3 regions of the Pantoea sp. X-Soil-ISGK-259 genome follow, and region 1 is predicted to be linked to each of the others. Evidence: predicted binding sites of a transcription regulator. Region 1 holds the regulator's gene; each other region holds the start of a gene.
The links. Region 1 encodes PurR, which represses purine synthesis genes. Its sites were predicted from a motif close to CANGCAAACGTTTGCNTG; they were not measured.

Region 1 (5,928 bases):
AAAGATCGTTGCCGAGATCGTAATGTTCTTTACCGACAATCCAGGCCCGTTTTTTTGATTGCAGATTCGTTAAGCGAGCGGCGGCAATGCGCAACGTATCTTTAAAGTGGTGAGGCAATTGCTGATCGAGTTTATGTTTAAGTACGTGGTGAAAGAACATATCCAGCCGGTCACACTCCCACCATCCATCCATATAGCTCTCACCGAGCCCAAGTGAACCCTCCTGCAGAACACGTTTAAAAAAACCTGGATGCGTAACATGAATATCCCATGGACGTGAACCATTGATTTCGACATCCGCTGATTCCAGCAGTTCATGAACGATGCGATACCAATGGTTCTCTTCCGGGCTCACTACTTCAGCATAAGATGAACTCATAGCTTTTCCACCACCTGTCCAATCTGAACCTGAACAAAGAGTAGCCAATTTCGTCAGGCATTGAGAAACGTTACGGATGACTCCGCACACCGGTTATTGTGTGATACAGAGGACTGGAATAGCCTGCAGCTGGACGGGCAAGATGAGAATAACGCGCGCGAATACCGTCCCGGCAACAGGGTGCCAATCAGATTATTACGTTATTATATTGTTGATTTATTACAGATTTGTTGACCCGAATGAGTATATTCTCACGCGGGTCAATATTCAATGACTTATTGTTAGGATGCTAACTAAGAAGTCAGTGTGTCAGTGATTATCCTGGCAGGCAGGTTGCGCTGAGGCAACAACACTTTGTGCGCTGTCGGCACGCTGCATGGCGAAGCCGAACAGCGCGAGCACAATGGTCGCCGTCATCGTGAGTGTGGTGGTAAACAGCGCCTGAGTTAATCCGGCTGATACCGCCAGGCTTGCGGCGAAGCACAGACCTAACTGCAGTGTGTTCTGCAATGCGGCCGCTTTGCCGGTAGCATTCGGGAAGGGCATTAATGCACTGGAGACCACAATCGGATAGATCGCGCCGTTCGCCAGCGCCATGCCGCAGAATGGAACCATCAGGCTAACCAGCGTGCTGTTGCCGGCAAGCGCAACAGCAAACAGCGCCAGAATGCTCAGGCTATAGATACCCAGTAACCATGGCAGCAACTGTGAACCGTTAAAGCGGTTGAGCAGGGCGCGACAGCCGAAGCCACCTATCAAAAAGGCGAGGGTCTGTGGCACATAACTCAGGCCGATGTCGGCAGGCGAGAGACCTAAATCTGCCAGAATAAACGGCGAACCCGTCAGCCAGGCAAAGAAGCTGGCAGAACAGGCTGAGTAGATCAGCACGTTGCCGCTATAAACCCGCGATTTGAGCAGGGTAAAGAAACCCGGCTGTGCCTTTTTTTCACCTGCGACTTTGCGAACAGTGGGCAGACGCAGCGTGGTCAGAATCAGCGCTACCGCAATCAGGGTCAGCACCAGGAAGATTGAACGCCAGTGGAAATGACCAATCAGCCAGGCGCCCAGCAACGGGGCCAGTGCCGGAGAGAGTGCAACCAGCGGCATAATGGTGGCGAAAACTTTGTTGGCACGTGCGGCAGGGTAGCGATCCACGACCAGTGCCTGCCAGCTAACGGCAGCAGCACAGACGCCAATCGCCTGAACAAAACGTAGCGCCAGCATCAGATAGATATCATTGACCCACAGCATGCCTGCACAACCGATCCCAAACATGGCCAGCCCGGTCAGCAGCACAGGTTTACGGCCAATGCGATCGGAAAGGGGTCCCCAGAAGAGCTGACCCACAGCGAAGCCTCCCAGAAAAAGACTCATACTGGCGCTGATCAGGCCGGGTGAGGTGTTAAACGTTTGCTGCATCGCGCCGAAGGCGGGCAGGTACATATCGGTGGCTAAAAAGCCGAGCATGCTCAGCAGGGCAAGGTAAGGCATAAATCCTTTATTCGACAACATCTCATTCTCATTTTTGCAGGATAAACGCGGCAGAGTGTAAAAGGTGCGTTTGCTGCTGTGAAACGGTAATATTTGCCGCTTGCTGTTAAAAATTTTGAAGGCAGATTATGTGGTCAGAATATGCATTAGAAGTGGTTGACGCAGTCGCCCGTGGCGGCAGCTTTAGCGCTGCTGCGCAGGAGTTACATCGGGTGCCCTCTGCCATCAGTTACACGGTGCGGCAGCTGGAGAGTTGGCTGGCGGTGCCGCTGTTTGAGCGTCAGCACCGTGAAGTGGTACTGACTCCGGCAGGCGAGCATTTTGTCCGTGAAGGGCGCAGCGTCATCAAAAAAATGCTAGCCACACGACGACAGTGTCAGCAGCTGGCCAACGGCTGGCGCGGTCAGCTCAGCATCGCGGTTGACCGTATCGCTAAACCTCAGCGCACCCGGCAACTGGTTAAAGATTTCTATCGCCATTTCCCCGACATGGAGCTGATCATCAGTTATGAAGTTTTTAACGGCGTCTGGGATGCGCTGGCCGATGGCCGGGTAGAAGTGGCCATTGGGGCCACCCAGGCGATTCCGGTGGGCGGACGTTTTGCGTTTCGCGATATGGGCACACTCAACTGGCGCTGCGTGGTCGCGCCCGATCATCCCCTGACGCAGGCGAGCCAGATCGATGACGACACGCTGCGTAGCTGGCCGTCACTGGTGCTGGAAGATACTTCACGCGCACTGCCGCGCCGAATGACATGGACGCTGGATAACCAGCGCAGGCTGGTGGTGCCGGAATGGCAAACCGGGCTGGAGTGCGTGCAGGCGGGATTGTGTGTGGCGATGGTGCCCGGTCATCTTGCCAGGCCACTGCTCGACAGCGGCGATCTGGTTGAACTGACTCTGCCGGTGGCGTTTCCGGACAGTCCCTGCTGTGTCAGCTGGGCTGAGGATCGCGCATCACCGGCGACTGGCTGGTTGCTCAGCTACCTGGGTGATGCGCAAACGCTTAATCAGGAGTGGTTAAGCGAGGATTAACGGCGATAGTCGCGGAATGGACCGTCGGCCACCGAGCGGCGCTCAATCAGCGTAGGGTGTACTTCAATCGTCTGTGACACTTCACGCTTACTGGTGATGCGGTCCAGCAGCATATCCAGCGCTTTTTCACCTAACTGAGCTTTAGGCTGATGCACGGTGGTCAGGGCCGGTGCGAAATAGCGGGCGTTGCGCACATTATCATAACCGATCACCGAAATATCCTGCGGTACGCGCAAACCCATTTCGTCGGCGGCGCAAATTGCACCCATTGCCATGATATCACCACCGCAGAACACCGCCGTCGGGCGCTGTTTCTGTGACAGGATCTGCTGCATCGCCTGATAGCCCGACTCCGGCTCAAAGTCACCCTGGACAATCCACTCGGCGCGCGGCTGAATGCTGGCTTCTTCCAGCGCCTTCAGGAAACCGGCATGACGTCCGCCACCGGTATTACGCTCCATCTGACCGGGGATAGCACCAATGTCGCGGTGACCGCGTTCAATCAGATAGCGTCCTGCCAGATAGCCGCCCTGGAACGCGTTATCCAGAACCGTGTCGGTGAAGTCGGCGCGCGATTCGCCCCAGTCCATTACCACCATCGGGATGTTACGGTTCTCTTCCAGCATCTGCAGCAGGTCGTCTGGATATTCTGAGCACATCACCAGCAGACCATCGACACGCTTCTGCGCCATCATGCTGAGATAGGCGCGCTGTTTTTGCAGATCGTTATGCGAATTCCCCAGAATCAGCGTATAGCCTTTGTCAAAACAGTGATTCTCAATCGCTTCAATAATCTCTGCGAAATAGGGGGCTTCGCTGGAGGTCGCCAGCAGGCCCAGCGTTCTGGTGTGATTCACTTTCAGGCTGCGCGCCACGGCGCTTGGCGAATAGTGCAGTTCTTTTATCGCCTGCCAGACCGCGTTACGCGTCTCTTCTGCGACAAAGCGGGTTTTATTGATGACGTGCGAAACCGTCGTCGTTGAGACGCCAGCGCGTTTCGCCACATCTTTAATTGTTGCCATGAAAATCGGACTCCAGTGCTTATCTAACTCTATGATAAGCGTAGTGTTAAACGTTTGCGTCTGCTCAGGGTTTTTTCCGCAAAAATGCCGCGTTTTTGGCCGGTTTACAGGCCGCTGGCGGAAATAAAACGCCTGAAAACCGGCGCAAACGGAATCAGGATTGCGCGCGTTGCGCAACAAAGGCGGGATTCTAACAAGGCTGAACGGATAAAACGAGATTTTTACCGGGCCCTGTGGGAAAATGCGATATCCCCACAAATTGTGTGACTAAGGAGCAAACAATGAGTACCGATCTTAAACTGGCTTTAATGACGACTGCGGGCTGTCTGCTGATGATTGTAGCCTTTAGTTTTACCGCCATTCTGCACTAAAAAAAAGCCGGGAATCTCCCGGCTTTTTACGACTGTTTTCTGGTTAGCGTATGGTTTTCGGCGTCATCACACGACGGGCACCAATGTAATGACGCTGCCAGTAATCTTCCCCTAATGCGCTAATCTGAATGTCTTTTCCGGTACGCGGTGACTGGATAAACTTGCCATCTCCCAGGTACACGCCAACGTGATCCGCTGTACCGCGACCATTAATACGGAAGAAGACCAGATCGCCTTTCTCCAGCGACTCACGCTTGATGGGTGCGGCGTCACGCAGGTGATACATCTCATTAGCGGTACGCGGAATCTTAAACTTCACCAGATCTTTATAGGCGTACCAGACCAGGCCGCTGCAATCGAAGCCGGTATGCGGCGAAGTGCCGCCCCACTGGTAGGGTTTACCCAGCTGGCCCATCAGTTTGGTCATCGCGGTTTCGCGAGCCTTCTGATAACGCTGACGGTGGGATTTGCTCATTTTAATCGTGCCCGGCTCGCTGGTGGTGACCTCAGCGGTTTTTAGCAGGCGCTGATGGCCATAGCGTTTCTTCTCTTTGTTCTTTTGCTGGCTTTTGCTTATACGGGCGGTTTTAAGCGAGGTCTTCTTAGCAGGCGTCTGTTTGGCAGTGAGTTCGACTTTTTTCTGTTTTTTCGTTTTAAGTTTTTGAACAGGGCTGAGGCGAGTCTTTTTCGTCACCGTTTTTACCTGGCGACGTTTGCGGCGTTCATCGTCGCGCGCACTCTTTTTTTCTGCTTTATGCGTACTGACGTTCACCGGCGTGTGCGGCGAAGCAGCAGCGACGTTGAAAAACAGTTGCGCAATGGCCAGCATGAAAAGCGTAATGATTAAACGCATAGTCCGTTGATTAGTTAAGTTGTCAGGGCCACTACGCACCGCGACAAAGTTGAGATTAATCTGATCCAGGATCAGGGCCCAGGCCATTCTAGTCCAGTTCGTTTAAAAACTGTAATGCCTTTTAATATTAATCTGTGCAACCCACGTAATCGCGCTGAAAATGAACATTTTCAGCGTCTTATATCAGCGAAATTATTACGAATTATTAAACTGTTACCCGCTGTTAATAATCAGAGGGTCGTGCATCCCGCTGCAGGACTTAACAATGATGGCGGTATAATCGGTAGCGGACAAAATCTCGTTTTCAGTCACGCTGCGAAGTCGCTACAATAAACAAACACGAAGTCACGATTTAAGGAAGGCAATTATGAGTACTGTAGAAAAAATTCAGCGCCAGATCGCAGAAAATCCGATCCTGCTGTACATGAAAGGTTCCCCGAAACTGCCTAGCTGCGGTTTCTCTGCACAGGCGGTACAGGCGCTGTCAGCCTGTGGTGAGCGTTTTGCTTACGTGGATATTCTGCAGAACCCGGACATTCGTGCCGAGATGCCGAAATTCGCTAACTGGCCAACCTTCCCGCAGCTGTGGGTTGATGGCGAGCTGGTCGGTGGCTGCGACATCATCGTTGAGATGTTGCAGCGTGGTGAACTGCAGACGCTGATCAAAGAGACTGCAGAAAAATTTAAAGAAGCAGAATAAAAAAAGGCCGACATCACGTCGGCCTTTTCCATTGCAGCCTCCCTTATGCGGATGCACTGGCTTCTGCATCGCCTTCCG
Region 2 (5,928 bases), 1.4 Mb from region 1:
GCAAGCTGGATAACGACGTGATCCGCAACGTGCGCGGTCTGGGCTGGCGGGTGCCGGCAATATGAAACCTTTTCGCTTTATGCGCTCACTGCGCAACAAATTACTCTCTACGCTGCTGATTATTCATCTGCTGATGATCGGTGGCGTCACCTGGTATTTCTTCAGCTGCTACGGCGATATGGTCGGCACCATGAAGGACGATCAGCTGGCCAAAATCGCGGATGCCTGGTCCACCAATAAACAGATGCCCGCCCTGATGCCGATGCTTATTGCGCCTGACAAGGCGAAAAGCGCCTTTGTGGTGCAGCTATGGGACGATCAGGGTCAGTTGCGCGCCAGCTCATGGCCGGAGCTGCAGGCCCCGCTGCAAAACCAGCGTGGCTATCGCGACGTCCATATCGGTCAGTGCGACGACTGTGAATGGCGCATCTATACCCGGCCCGGCTTGCCTGGCAGTGAGATTAAAACCATTCAGGTGATGCACAACCTCAGCTACATGAAGGCATTGATGGTCAAGCGGGCGCTGTCGGCGATCATTCCGATGATCCTGATGATGCCGCTGTCGCTGCTGGTGATCTGGCTGGTCGTACGCAAGATCACCCGGGATCTGCAGGTCGCTTCGCGTCAGATTGCCGCGCAGGAGACGCATCATCCGCACAACGTCTCACCGGAAGGTTTACCGGATGAGATCCTGCCGCTGGTGGCCGCCTATAACTCGCTGCTGAGTAAACTGCGTGAGGCCTGGTCGTCACAGCGTCAGTTCCTGGAAGACGCCGCCCATGAACTGCGCACGCCGGTAACGGCCGTGACGTTACAGCTGGAAAACCTGCGTCAGCATATTCAGCCAGGCGAAGCGAGCCGGCAGTTCAGCCAGCTGGAAGCGGGCGTGACACGTACCCGTCACCTGGTCACGCAATTACTCAATGTCTCACGCCAGGATGACCAGAGCGTGGTCGCCAGCGTTGAGCATATCGAACTGGAAGATCTGCTGAAAGAGAGCATTGAGCAGCTGATGGTCGTGGCGGATAAACGCGGCATCGATATCGGCTTTAATGGCTCCACGCAGTACCGTCTGCAGGCCAGCCGTTCCGAGCTGCGAAGCCTGTTCGATAATCTGATTGGTAACGCCATGCTACACACCCCGGAAGGTAGCCTGGTCGATGTACTGCTGCATCGGGTTGCCGGAAAGACCGTGGTCGATATTGTGGATAACGGGCCGGGCATGCCGGAATCCTTTATCGAGCGCGCATTTGATCGCTTTACCCGTTCGCCTGACGTTAAAGCCCAGGGTAGCGGCCTGGGATTATCCATTGTGCGCAACGTCGCTCAAAAGCATCAGATTCACGTCGCCCTTTCCAATTGCCTCTCGCCACAGGGTGCAATTTGTGGTTTGCAGGTTCGCGTTACACTTCCCTGATTCCCGCTGTTTGATCACGAACCAGACAACGTAAACGGTTGCCTGGTTCCGTTCGATCCACGCCGTTATTGTGAAGCTCATCACATTTTAGCTGAATTGTAATGCAACACTTTTTGACAAACGTGAGCAAAATCTATTTTCTATCGATCTGTTACAGGCACGCTACGCGGGCTGAAGAACTGGCTGTTATTTGCTGTGAAACCCTCATTCCCATCAAGGGACCGATTTTTCTCTGACTGCGTCTGCTGTGCGGCGGTCAAAAGCATGTGGCTGATAATAATGAAATATAAAACGTTGATAGCAGGTGCCGTGCTGGCATGTTCATTGAGTGGTGCTGCGCAGGCAGCGGAAAGCGATCCGCAGTATGTCTCCGACTGGTGGCATCAGAGCGTAAACGTGGTCGGTAGTTACCACACGCGTTTCGGACCGCAGTTTAACAACGACGTTTATCTGGAATATGAAGCGTTTGCCAGGAAAGACTGGTTTGATTTCTACGGCTATCTCGACGTGCCTAACTTCTTCGGCGTGGGCAACAGCAATGCCAATGGCGTGTTCGACCACGGTTCACCGATGTTTATGGAGATTGAACCACGCTTCTCTATCGACAAGCTGACCGGCACCAGCCTGGCCTTTGGCCCGTTCAAAGAGTGGTATTTCGCCAACAACTACATTTACGACATGGGCCGTAACAGCGATAACCGCCAGAACACCTGGTACATGGGTCTGGGCACCGATATCGATACGCACAGCGATGTCGGCCTGTCGCTGAACGTCTATGCCAAATATCAGTGGGAAAACTACGGCGCGGCGAACGAAAACAGCTGGGATGGCTATCGCTTTAAGGTGAAATACTTCGTGCCAATCACCACGCTGTGGGGTGGTAACCTGGGCTATGTGGGCTTCACCAACTTCGACTGGGGTTCCGATCTCAATGAGAAAGGCGGTTCATCACGCACCAGCAACTCTATTGCCTCCAGCCACATTCTGTCCCTGGGTTACGATCACTGGCACTTCTCTGCGGTGGCGCGTTACTTCCATAACGGCGGACAGTGGGCGGATGGCCAGGAGCTGAACTTCGGCAAGGGTCCGTTTGAAGTGAAATCGACCGGCTGGGGTTACTACCTGGTGGCGGGTTATAACTTCTGATAATAGCGGGCGGTTGCAACAACCGCCCGTTTAGTCGGTGAGCTGGCCCAGGACATCACGCATCAGGGCCAGCTTTTCAGCTGCAGGCTAATCTGATAAGCACTGCATCTGCTCTGCATTTAATTCTGCGGCTTCTCAACATTGATGCGCCATGGAATGTTGAATTTATCAATGAACATCGCGAATCCGTTCGACCAGAACGTCTCCTGCCATGGCGTCGTCACTTTGCCGCCTGCCGATAATTTCTCAAACCAGGCTTTGCCCTTTTCAACATCATGGGTAGAGAGGCTGACCGCGTAACCCGCATGCTCTGACGCTGGAGGCTGTTCGGTATTGCCATCGCTGAGCATCAGCTCACCGTCACCAATGCGTAATTGCGCATGCATGATCTTTTCTGGCGGCTGTGGCGCTGCGGACTCATCGCCGACCTGCTCACCCTGATCCGGCATATCACCGAATTTCATTTTAGAGAGTAACTCTCCACCGGTTGCCTGCAGGTAAAAGTCGATAGCCTCTTCACAACGGCCATAGAGAAACAGATAAGGACTAACTTGCATCGTAACCTCTATTTGTCGGTTGGATTTTTTCAGTACCTTAACAGTGTAGACGATCGACTTTACGTACTGATTTTACTGACAATAACGGCGAAAGAGTTGTGCCATATAACTGCTCATTGGGGTCAGCGTCGTGTCTTTGCGCTGAATCAGATAGAAGATCGCTTTCGGCAAAGGGTCATCGAGCGACAGTGCCACAAGCGAACGGCCCAGAATGGGATCGTCAATCACGTCGACCGACAGAATACTGATGAAATCACTTTGTGCCACCAGGCTGGTGCAGGCCATAAAGGTTTCACAGGTCACCACGATTTTAGGTGCCATGCCGCGCTCGCCAAACAGATCGTGCAGCAAGCGATAGTAACTGCCTTTCGGGGTTGGCATCGTCCAGTCTGCCTGCTGTAATTCTGCCAGAGAACGGGCTTTCTCCAGCGGATGGCCTTTGCGCACCACCACTTTGTACTCGCGTTCCATTACCCGCTCATACATCAGCTCCTGATCGAGATGGCTCTGGTCATACGTATTGATAGTGAAATCAAGCGCTCCCTGACGCAGCTCATGCACCATTGAGACCAGCTGGCCTTCAACAATGCGCACCTTCACGAGTGGGTATTCGCGATGAAACTGGTTTATCACCTGCGGCATGATGGTGCGGGCCACGCTGCCACCCACGCCAATATTCACCTGACCGCCGCCCAGCCCCAATCGCTGCTGGATATCCTCTTCGGCGACCCGCAGCTCTGCCAGTACCAGGCTGGCATGACGAAAAAAGTTATCACCGATATCGGTCAGCACGACACCCTGCTGACGGCGGATAAACAGCTTTGCCCCCAACTCGCGCTCCAGCTCCTGAATCGCTTTGGTTAACGCCGGTTGCGACAGCCCGGAAAGTCGGCTTGCCGCCCGGATACTGCCCTGTCGCGCCACGTCAGTGAAAGCGCGCAGCTGATGAAGTTTGAGATTGGCAGACATAGTTTTTCGATAACCGTTGTTTATCAGTCACAAGATATTCGCATCTTATGCCGCCCAACTCCATTGTGTAGATTCGATGCAGTGCATAAAAAATCAACAACGAGGAGAGAGCCGATGAGACCCCTTTCAGAGCACGTCTGCGCCCTGCTGCCAAAGCTGCAACAGTGGCGTCGCGACTTCCATCACTACGCCGAATCGGGCTGGCTGGAGTTCCGCACCGCGACGTTAGTCGCAGAAGAACTGCATAAGCTCGGTTATCAACTGAAGCTGGGCCGTGAAGTGATCGACGCCGATGCGCGGATGGGCTTACCTGACGAAGCCGTACTGAAGCAGCAGGAGGCGCGCGCGCTAAAGCAGGGCGCGCTACCGCAGTGGATCAGCCACTTCTCCGGCGGATTCTGCGGCATTGTGGCGACACTTGAGACCGGTCGCCCCGGTCCGGTGATGGGCTTTCGCGTCGATATGGATGCACTGGATCTCAATGAAAGCCAGGCCGACGATCATCTGCCACAGCGTGAAGGGTTCGCCTCCTGCAACGCCGGCATGATGCACGCCTGCGCCCATGACGGTCACACCACCATTGGTCTGGGCCTCGCTTCCGTGCTGATGGCGATGAAAGATGAACTCAGCGGCACAATCAAACTGATCTTCCAGCCCGCCGAAGAGGGTGTGCGTGGTGCCAAAGCGATGGTCGCGGCGGGCGTGGTCGATGACGTTGAGCGTTTCACCGCAATTCATATCGGTACCGGCGTGCCGGCAGGCGAAGTGGTATGCGGCAGCGACAGCTTCCTGGCTACTACCAAGCTGGATGTTCACTTCACCGGCGTCGGTGCTCATGCGGGCGGTCGCCCGGAAGAGGGGCGCAACGCCCTGCTGGCTGCCGCACAGGCGACGCTGGCGCTGCATGGCTTAACACAGCACAGCGGCGGCGTGGCGCGGGTTAACGTTGGCGTGCTACAGGCAGGAACCGGCCGCAATGTGGTGGCCGACTGCGCCCTGCTGAAAGTCGAAACCCGTGGCGTCACTAATCAGGTTAATGACGATATTTATCAGCAGGCGCTGCGGGTGATTGCCGGTGCAGCCGCGATGTATGGCGTTGAGCAGCAGGTTTCATTAATGGGTGCTGCACGCAGCTGTACCCCGACGCAACCGTGGGTCGATTTTATCCATCAGCAGGCAGATGCACTCGGCATATTCGACTCTGTGGTCGATCGTAAAGCGCAGGCGGCAGGTTCGGAAGATGCCACTTACATGATGGAGCGCGTAAAGCAGCGTGGCGGCCAGGCCTCTTACGTCATTTTTGGCTGTGACCTGGCGGCGGGTCACCACAATGCGAAATTCGACTTTGATGAGCGGGTCATGCCAGACGCCATCACGTTGCTGACAACACTGACGCTGAATCAGGCACAGTTCGGAGGATCACGATGATAGAAGCATTTATTGCCGGGTATATCGATCGCCATCAGCTCCGCTTCAGCACGCTCAGTGACGCCATCTGGGACACGCCGGAAACCCGTTTTGCCGAAACCCGATCCTCTGCTCTGCTGGCTGACGCGCTGGAAAAAGAAGGATTCACTGTGGAACGCGGTGTGGGTGGCATCGACACCGCCTTTATCGCCAGCGTGGGCAGCGGCAAGCCGGTGCTCGCTATCCTCGGCGAGTTCGATGCGCTGGCTGGTCTGAGCCAGCAGTCGGGCTGTGCACGGCCGCAGCCGCTGGAGGCTAACGGCAACGGACACGGCTGCGGCCACAACCTGCTCGGTACAGCAGGTGTAGCCGCGGTGTGCGCCGTAAAAGCCTGGATGGAACAGCATCACACGGGCGGCACGGTTCGCTTTT
Region 3 (5,928 bases), 1.0 Mb from region 1:
GTAGCCGGCACTAATGGCAAAGGCACGACCTGTCGGACCCTGGAAACGCTGCTGATTGCCGCGGGCTACCGCGTTGGCGTCTACAGCTCGCCACATCTGGTGCGCTACACCGAGCGTGTTCGGGTCCAGGGAGAGGAGCTGAGTGAAGCGCAGCACTGCGCCAGCTTTGCGGAGATTGAAGCCGGACGTGCGGATATCTCCCTGACCTATTTCGAATTTGGCACGCTCTCTGCGCTCAATCTGTTCCGCCAGGCGCAGCTGGATGTGGTGATCCTCGAAGTCGGCCTCGGCGGACGGCTGGATGCCACCAACATCGTGGATGCCGATGTCGCCGTAGTCACCAGCATTGCACTGGATCATACTGACTGGCTTGGGCCGGATCGCGAAAGCATCGGGCGTGAGAAAGCGGGTGTGTTCCGGGCGGGGAAACCGGCAGTCGTCGGTGAACCCGATATGCCACACAGCATCGCGGTGGTCGCGCAGGAAAAAGGCGCTGAGCTGTTACAGCGCAACCGTGACTGGTCATGGCAAGCTCAGGCCGAAAGCTGGTCGCTGCGTGATGCGCTGGGGGAGCTTAACGATCTGCCGCTCCCCCAGGTGCCGTTACCTAACGCGGCGACGGCACTGGTCGCGCTGCGTGTCTCAGGGCTTGAGGTCAGTGAGGCGCAGATTCGCGCCAGCCTGCCGCTGGCGATGCTGCCAGGACGTTTTCAGACGATTAGTGAATCACCGCGCGTGATTCTGGATGTCGCTCATAATCCGCATGCAGCGTCGTATCTGGCGTCACGGCTGGCGACGCTGCCGAAACGCGGCAAAGTGCATGCCGTCGTGGGCATGCTGCATGATAAAGATATTGCCGGTACGCTGACGGCGCTGGCACCCATGGTCGATGCCTGGTACTGCGCACCGCTTGACGGTCCGCGCGGCGCCAGTGCTGAGCAACTGCTGGACTGCCTCTCGCAGGGCGAAGCCTTTAGCTCGGTTGAGCTCGCCTGGCAGCAGGCACGCCAGCGGGCAGCGCCGCAGGACACTGTGCTGGTCTGTGGTTCATTCCACACCGTTGCGCAGGTCATGGAATCGATTGAAACGGAGAAAGGACGTGGCAAGTAAGTTTCAAAACCGTTTAGTCGGCACCGTTATTCTGGTCGCCGTTGGCGTGATTGTGCTGCCAGGGCTGCTGGATGGTCAGAAAAAGCATTACAAAGAAGAGTTCGCAGCCATTCCGCTGGTGCCGAAACCTGACGATCAGCAGGACAGTGAAATGGTGCCACCGGTTACCCAGTCGCTGCCATCCCAGCCACCTGAAGGCGCGGGCAATGCGGTCAACAGCAGTAATGGTAATAGCAAAAGCAGCGTCACGGCAGAGCAGGGGCGTGCCGAGCCGGATGATGATACCGAACCGACTGTGGTTTCGCCGCCGCCGGTTCATCAGTCTGTGCCTGCACAGACGGTGACCAAACCGAAAGTGGCAGAGCAGCAGAAAACTAAAGTCACTGAGCAGCCTAAGCAGAAACCGGTCGAACAGCAGAAGCCTAAAGCGGTGGAGCAGACGAAGCCGAAGCCGGAAGAACCGCCTAAAGCGGTCGAACAGCCGAAGCAGGAAGCGGCGCCAAAAGCAGCAGAGACGACCGCACCGGCAGGGCAGGCTTATGTGGTGCAGTTAGGTGCGCTGAAAAACGCCAGCAAAGTGAATGAGATTGTCGCGCAGTTGCGGCTGTCGGGCTATCGCGCCTTTACTGTGCCTTCAACGCCCGTTCAGGGTCAGATTACCCGCATTTACGTCGGGCCGGATGCCTCGAAAGCCAAAATGCAGAGTGCCGTTGGCGAGCTGAAAAGCATCTCAGGGTTGGGCGGTGTTGTGAAACCGTACAGCGCCCGCTAAACCGGCGATTGGCGCTGCCGATAGCAGTAACAGGCAGCGTCTTTTTCCCGGCGTACAGCGTGCTCAGGTCGCGCGGTACGCCTGAAATAGTGAATATTTTCAACGGCCTTTCCGGCTGAGAATCACCCAGGCGATTGCGTTTTTTTTCATCGCCTTTTTTATGGATGCAGAAAAAGAAAACCGCTACGCAAACGTTTTCTTTTTCTGTTAGAATGCGCCCCGAACTGGATGCAGGGGTGCAATTGCACTGGCGCTGGAAGAGTTCATGATCTGGATTGATTACGTCATTATTGCGGTAGTTGGTTTTTCGGCTCTGGTCAGCCTCGTCCGTGGGTTTGTCCGGGAAGCCTTATCTCTTGTTACCTGGGGATGCGCGTTTTTTGTCGCCAGTCATTACTACGCCTACCTTGCAGTCTGGTTTACAGGTTTTGACGACGAACTGGTTCGTAACGGTATCGCCATCGGTGTGCTGTTTGTGGCTACCCTGATTGTAGGGGCCATTGTGAACTACGTTATCGGCACGCTGGTGGAGAAAACCGGCCTGTCGGGAACCGACCGGGTGTTGGGCGTCTGTTTCGGGGCGTTGCGTGGTGTGCTGATCGTAGCCGCTTTGCTGTTCTTCCTTGATACATTCACTGGCTTTTCTAAAAGTCCAGACTGGCAACAGTCTCAACTCATTCCCGAGTTCAGTTATATCATCAGGTGGTTTTTTGATTACCTGAAAAGCACGTCGAGTTTTTTACCCCGGTGATGTGACCGGGAGTGCGGCTAAATGAGGAAATGACAACATGTGCGGTATTGTCGGTATCACCGGTTTCATGCCGGTCAACCAGTCGATCTATGACGCGTTAACGGTGCTCCAGCACCGCGGGCAGGATGCCGCAGGCATTTGTACGATTGATGCGCTGAAATGTTTTCGCCTGCGAAAGGCAAATGGCCTGGTCAGCGACGTTTTCGAAGCACGCCACATGCAGCGTCTGCAGGGCAATATGGGGATTGGCCACGCGCGTTATCCCACTGCGGGAAGCTCCAGTGCCTCTGAAGCGCAGCCATTCTATGTAAACTCCCCATACGGCATCACCCTGGCGCATAACGGTAACCTGACCAACGCCCATGTGCTGCGCAAGCACCTGTTTGAAAAGGGCCGCCGTCACGTTAATACCACCTCAGATTCTGAAATCCTGCTGAATATCTTTGCGCAGGAGTTAGATCGTTTTCAAAATGATCCGCTGGAAGCCGACAACATTTTTGCCGCGGTGGCTGCCGTACATCAGCAGGTGCGTGGCGCCTACGCGGTTGTCTCGATGATTATCGGCCACGGCATGGTTGCTTTCCGTGACCCTAATGGCATCCGTCCGCTGGTGCTGGGCAAGCGCGTTATCGCTGATGGTCGCACCGAATATATGGTCGCCTCCGAGAGCGTCGCGCTGGATACGCTGGGCTTTGAGTTCATCCGTGACGTCGCACCGGGTGAAGCCGTCTATGTCACTGAAGCGGGCCAGCTCTCTACCCGCCAGTGTGCTGAAAACCCGAAAAGCAATCCGTGCCTGTTCGAATATGTCTATTTTGCCCGTCCGGACTCTTTCCTGGATAAAATCTCCGTCTACAGCGCCCGTGTCCGCATGGGCACCAAGCTGGGCGAGAAAATTGCCCGCGAGTGGGAAGATTTGGATATCGACGTGGTGATTCCTATTCCGGAAACCTCTACCGATATCGCGCTGGAAATTGCCCGTATTCTCGACAAGCCTTATCGTCAGGGCTTCGTGAAAAACCGTTACGTTGGCCGTACTTTTATCATGCCGGGCCAGCAGTTACGTCGCAGCGCGGTTCGCCGCAAGCTCAACGCTAACCGTGCTGAATTCCGTGATAAAAATGTCCTGCTGGTGGATGACTCTATCGTGCGGGGCACCACCTCAGAGCAGATCATTGAGATGGCGCGTGAAGCCGGCGCCAGACGCGTTTATCTGGCGTCTGCTGCACCGGAAATTCGTTTCCCGAACGTCTACGGCATTGATATGCCGAGCGCCACGGAACTGATTGCGCATGGCCGCGAAGTGGAAGAGATTCGCCAGCTGATTAAAGCCGATGCGCTGATTTTCCAGGACCTGGACGATTTGATTGAAGCGGTGCGTGAAGAGAACCCGGACATCGCCCAGTTTGAATGCTCGGTGTTCAACGGTATCTACGTGACGAAAGATGTCGATCAGCAGTATCTGGAGTATCTGGAATCGCTGCGCAACGATGACGCCAAAGCGCTTCAACGCCAGAACGAAGTCGAAAACCTCGAGCTGCACAACGAGGGCTGATATGCTCAGCGGGTGGTCAACATAAAGCAGGGCGGGAGCAATCCCGCCCTGTTTGTTTTCAGAAACCTGCTGGCCGCGTATGATAGTGCATTGGCTGACATAAGGTTGGAATATGAAACGACTCATCATTGGCATCTCCGGCGCAAGCGGGGTGATCTATGGCGTGCGCATGCTGCAGGTGTTGCAGCAGGTGGAAGAAGTAGAAACGCATCTGGTCATGAGCCAGGCGGCGCGTCAGACGCTGGGGCTGGAGAGCGACTATTCGCTGCGTGACGTGCAGGCGCTGGCCGATGTGGTGCATGACGTGCGCGATATTGCAGCAAATATCTCGTCGGGGTCGTTTAAAACCCTGGGCATGGCGATTTTACCCTGTTCAATGAAAACGCTTTCAGGCATCGTCCACAGTTACACTGACTCCCTGCTGACCCGTGCGGCTGACGTCATATTAAAAGAGCAGCGTAAGCTGGTATTGTGCGTACGTGAAACGCCATTGCACGTTGGACACCTGCGCATGATGACCACCGCCGCCGAGCTGGGCGCCATAATAATGCCACCAGTGCCGGCTTTTTATCATCGGCCTGAAACCATCGATCAGCTGATTGACCAGACCGTCAACCGGGTTATTGATCAATTCGATATCGAATTACCGGAAGATCTCTTCGCGCGCTGGCAGGGTGCATAAAGTTCCGCTGGCGCACTTATTTAGTGCATAAGCGCGCCTCGGATCACTCTTCGTGCATTTGATGCACCAAAAGTTAACAACGTCGCTTTTTCTCTTTTACTTCACTGCTATATTCCCCCTACAAACACAGCGTTTTCGCCTGTCTGACATCACGCTAACTGCGTGGAAAACTTGCAGAACTGGCATGAAACATGCAAATTAATTTGCGCAAACACATCACAAACCACATAACAAAAAGCACTTCACTTGAGGGTAATCTATGAAAAAGCGTGTTCTGGCTCTTTCCCTGATGCTGGGCTTATCCAGTGCTGCCAGCGTATTCGCGGCAGTGCCGGGTTCAATCCGTATCGGCACAGATCCAACTTACCCACCGTTTGAGTCGAAAGACGCGCAAGGCAAGTTAGTGGGCTTCGATATCGACCTCGCTAACGAAATCTGTAAACGTATTCATACCCAATGCACCTACGTTGAAAGCGACTTCGATGCGCTGATCCCGTCGCTGAAAGCGAAAAAAATTGATGCCATCATCTCCTCACTTTCCATCACAGCAAAACGTCAGGAAGAGATCGCCTTCTCGGATAAGCTTTACGCTGCTAATGCGCGTTTAGTCGCACCGAAAGGATCGAAAATTCAACCGACCATTGAGTCGCTGAAAGGCAAAAATATCGGTCTGCTGCAGGGCACAACCCAGGAAACCTATGCCAATCAGAACTGGCGGCCTAAAGGGGTTAACGTCACCCCTTATGCTAATCAGGATCTGGTTTATCAGGATCTGAATGCCGGTCGTATTGATGCGGCCTTCCAGGATGAAGTGCAGGCCAGCGAAGGTTTTCTGAAGCAGCCAGTCGGTAAAAACTACGCCTTTGCCGGTCCGGCCGTCAAAGATGACAAGATCTTTGGCGTCGGCACCGGTATGGGACTGCGTAAAGATGACAGCGAACTGAAAGCCGCCATCGACAAAGCCTTTGCTGACATGCGTAAAGATGGCACCTACGACAAGATTGCGAAGAAATACTTCGATTTCAATGTGTACGGCGACTAACCATCCTGTCGCTTTA

Region 2: a site for PurR is predicted at 1,445-1,462, ahead of AC6I77_RS01570 (nucleoside-specific channel-forming protein Tsx). Genes of this name have one in related genera too.
Region 3: a site for PurR is predicted at 2,067-2,084, ahead of cvpA (colicin V production protein). Genes of this name have one in related genera too.

Annotation. Positions count from the first base shown of each region.
Region 1 is NZ_AP035986.1:1,762,906-1,768,833, forward strand. It holds gene cfa (cyclopropane fatty acyl phospholipid synthase) at 1-379, opposite strand, end outside; gene punC (purine nucleoside transporter PunC) at 689-1,891, opposite strand; gene punR (DNA-binding transcriptional activator PunR) at 1,999-2,904, shown strand; gene purR (HTH-type transcriptional repressor PurR) at 2,901-3,926, opposite strand; gene cydH (cytochrome bd-I oxidase subunit CydH) at 4,208-4,297, shown strand; gene AC6I77_RS08220 (C40 family peptidase) at 4,341-5,150, opposite strand; gene AC6I77_RS08225 (Grx4 family monothiol glutaredoxin) at 5,515-5,850, shown strand; gene rnt (ribonuclease T) at 5,894-5,928, opposite strand, start outside.
Region 2 is NZ_AP035986.1:348,460-354,387, reverse strand. It holds gene AC6I77_RS01580 (response regulator) at 1-65, shown strand, start outside; gene AC6I77_RS01575 (sensor histidine kinase) at 62-1,417, shown strand; gene AC6I77_RS01570 (nucleoside-specific channel-forming protein Tsx) at 1,697-2,563, shown strand; gene yjdN (VOC family metalloprotein YjdN) at 2,683-3,120, opposite strand; gene AC6I77_RS01560 (LysR family transcriptional regulator) at 3,193-4,089, opposite strand; gene AC6I77_RS01555 (amidohydrolase) at 4,204-5,517, shown strand; gene AC6I77_RS01550 (M20 family metallopeptidase) at 5,514-5,928, shown strand, end outside.
Region 3 is NZ_AP035986.1:2,792,755-2,798,682, reverse strand. It holds gene folC (bifunctional tetrahydrofolate synthase/dihydrofolate synthase) at 1-1,110, shown strand, start outside; gene dedD (cell division protein DedD) at 1,100-1,882, shown strand; gene cvpA (colicin V production protein) at 2,148-2,633, shown strand; gene purF (amidophosphoribosyltransferase) at 2,671-4,188, shown strand; gene AC6I77_RS13085 (UbiX family flavin prenyltransferase) at 4,301-4,870, shown strand; gene argT (lysine/arginine/ornithine ABC transporter substrate-binding protein ArgT) at 5,130-5,912, shown strand.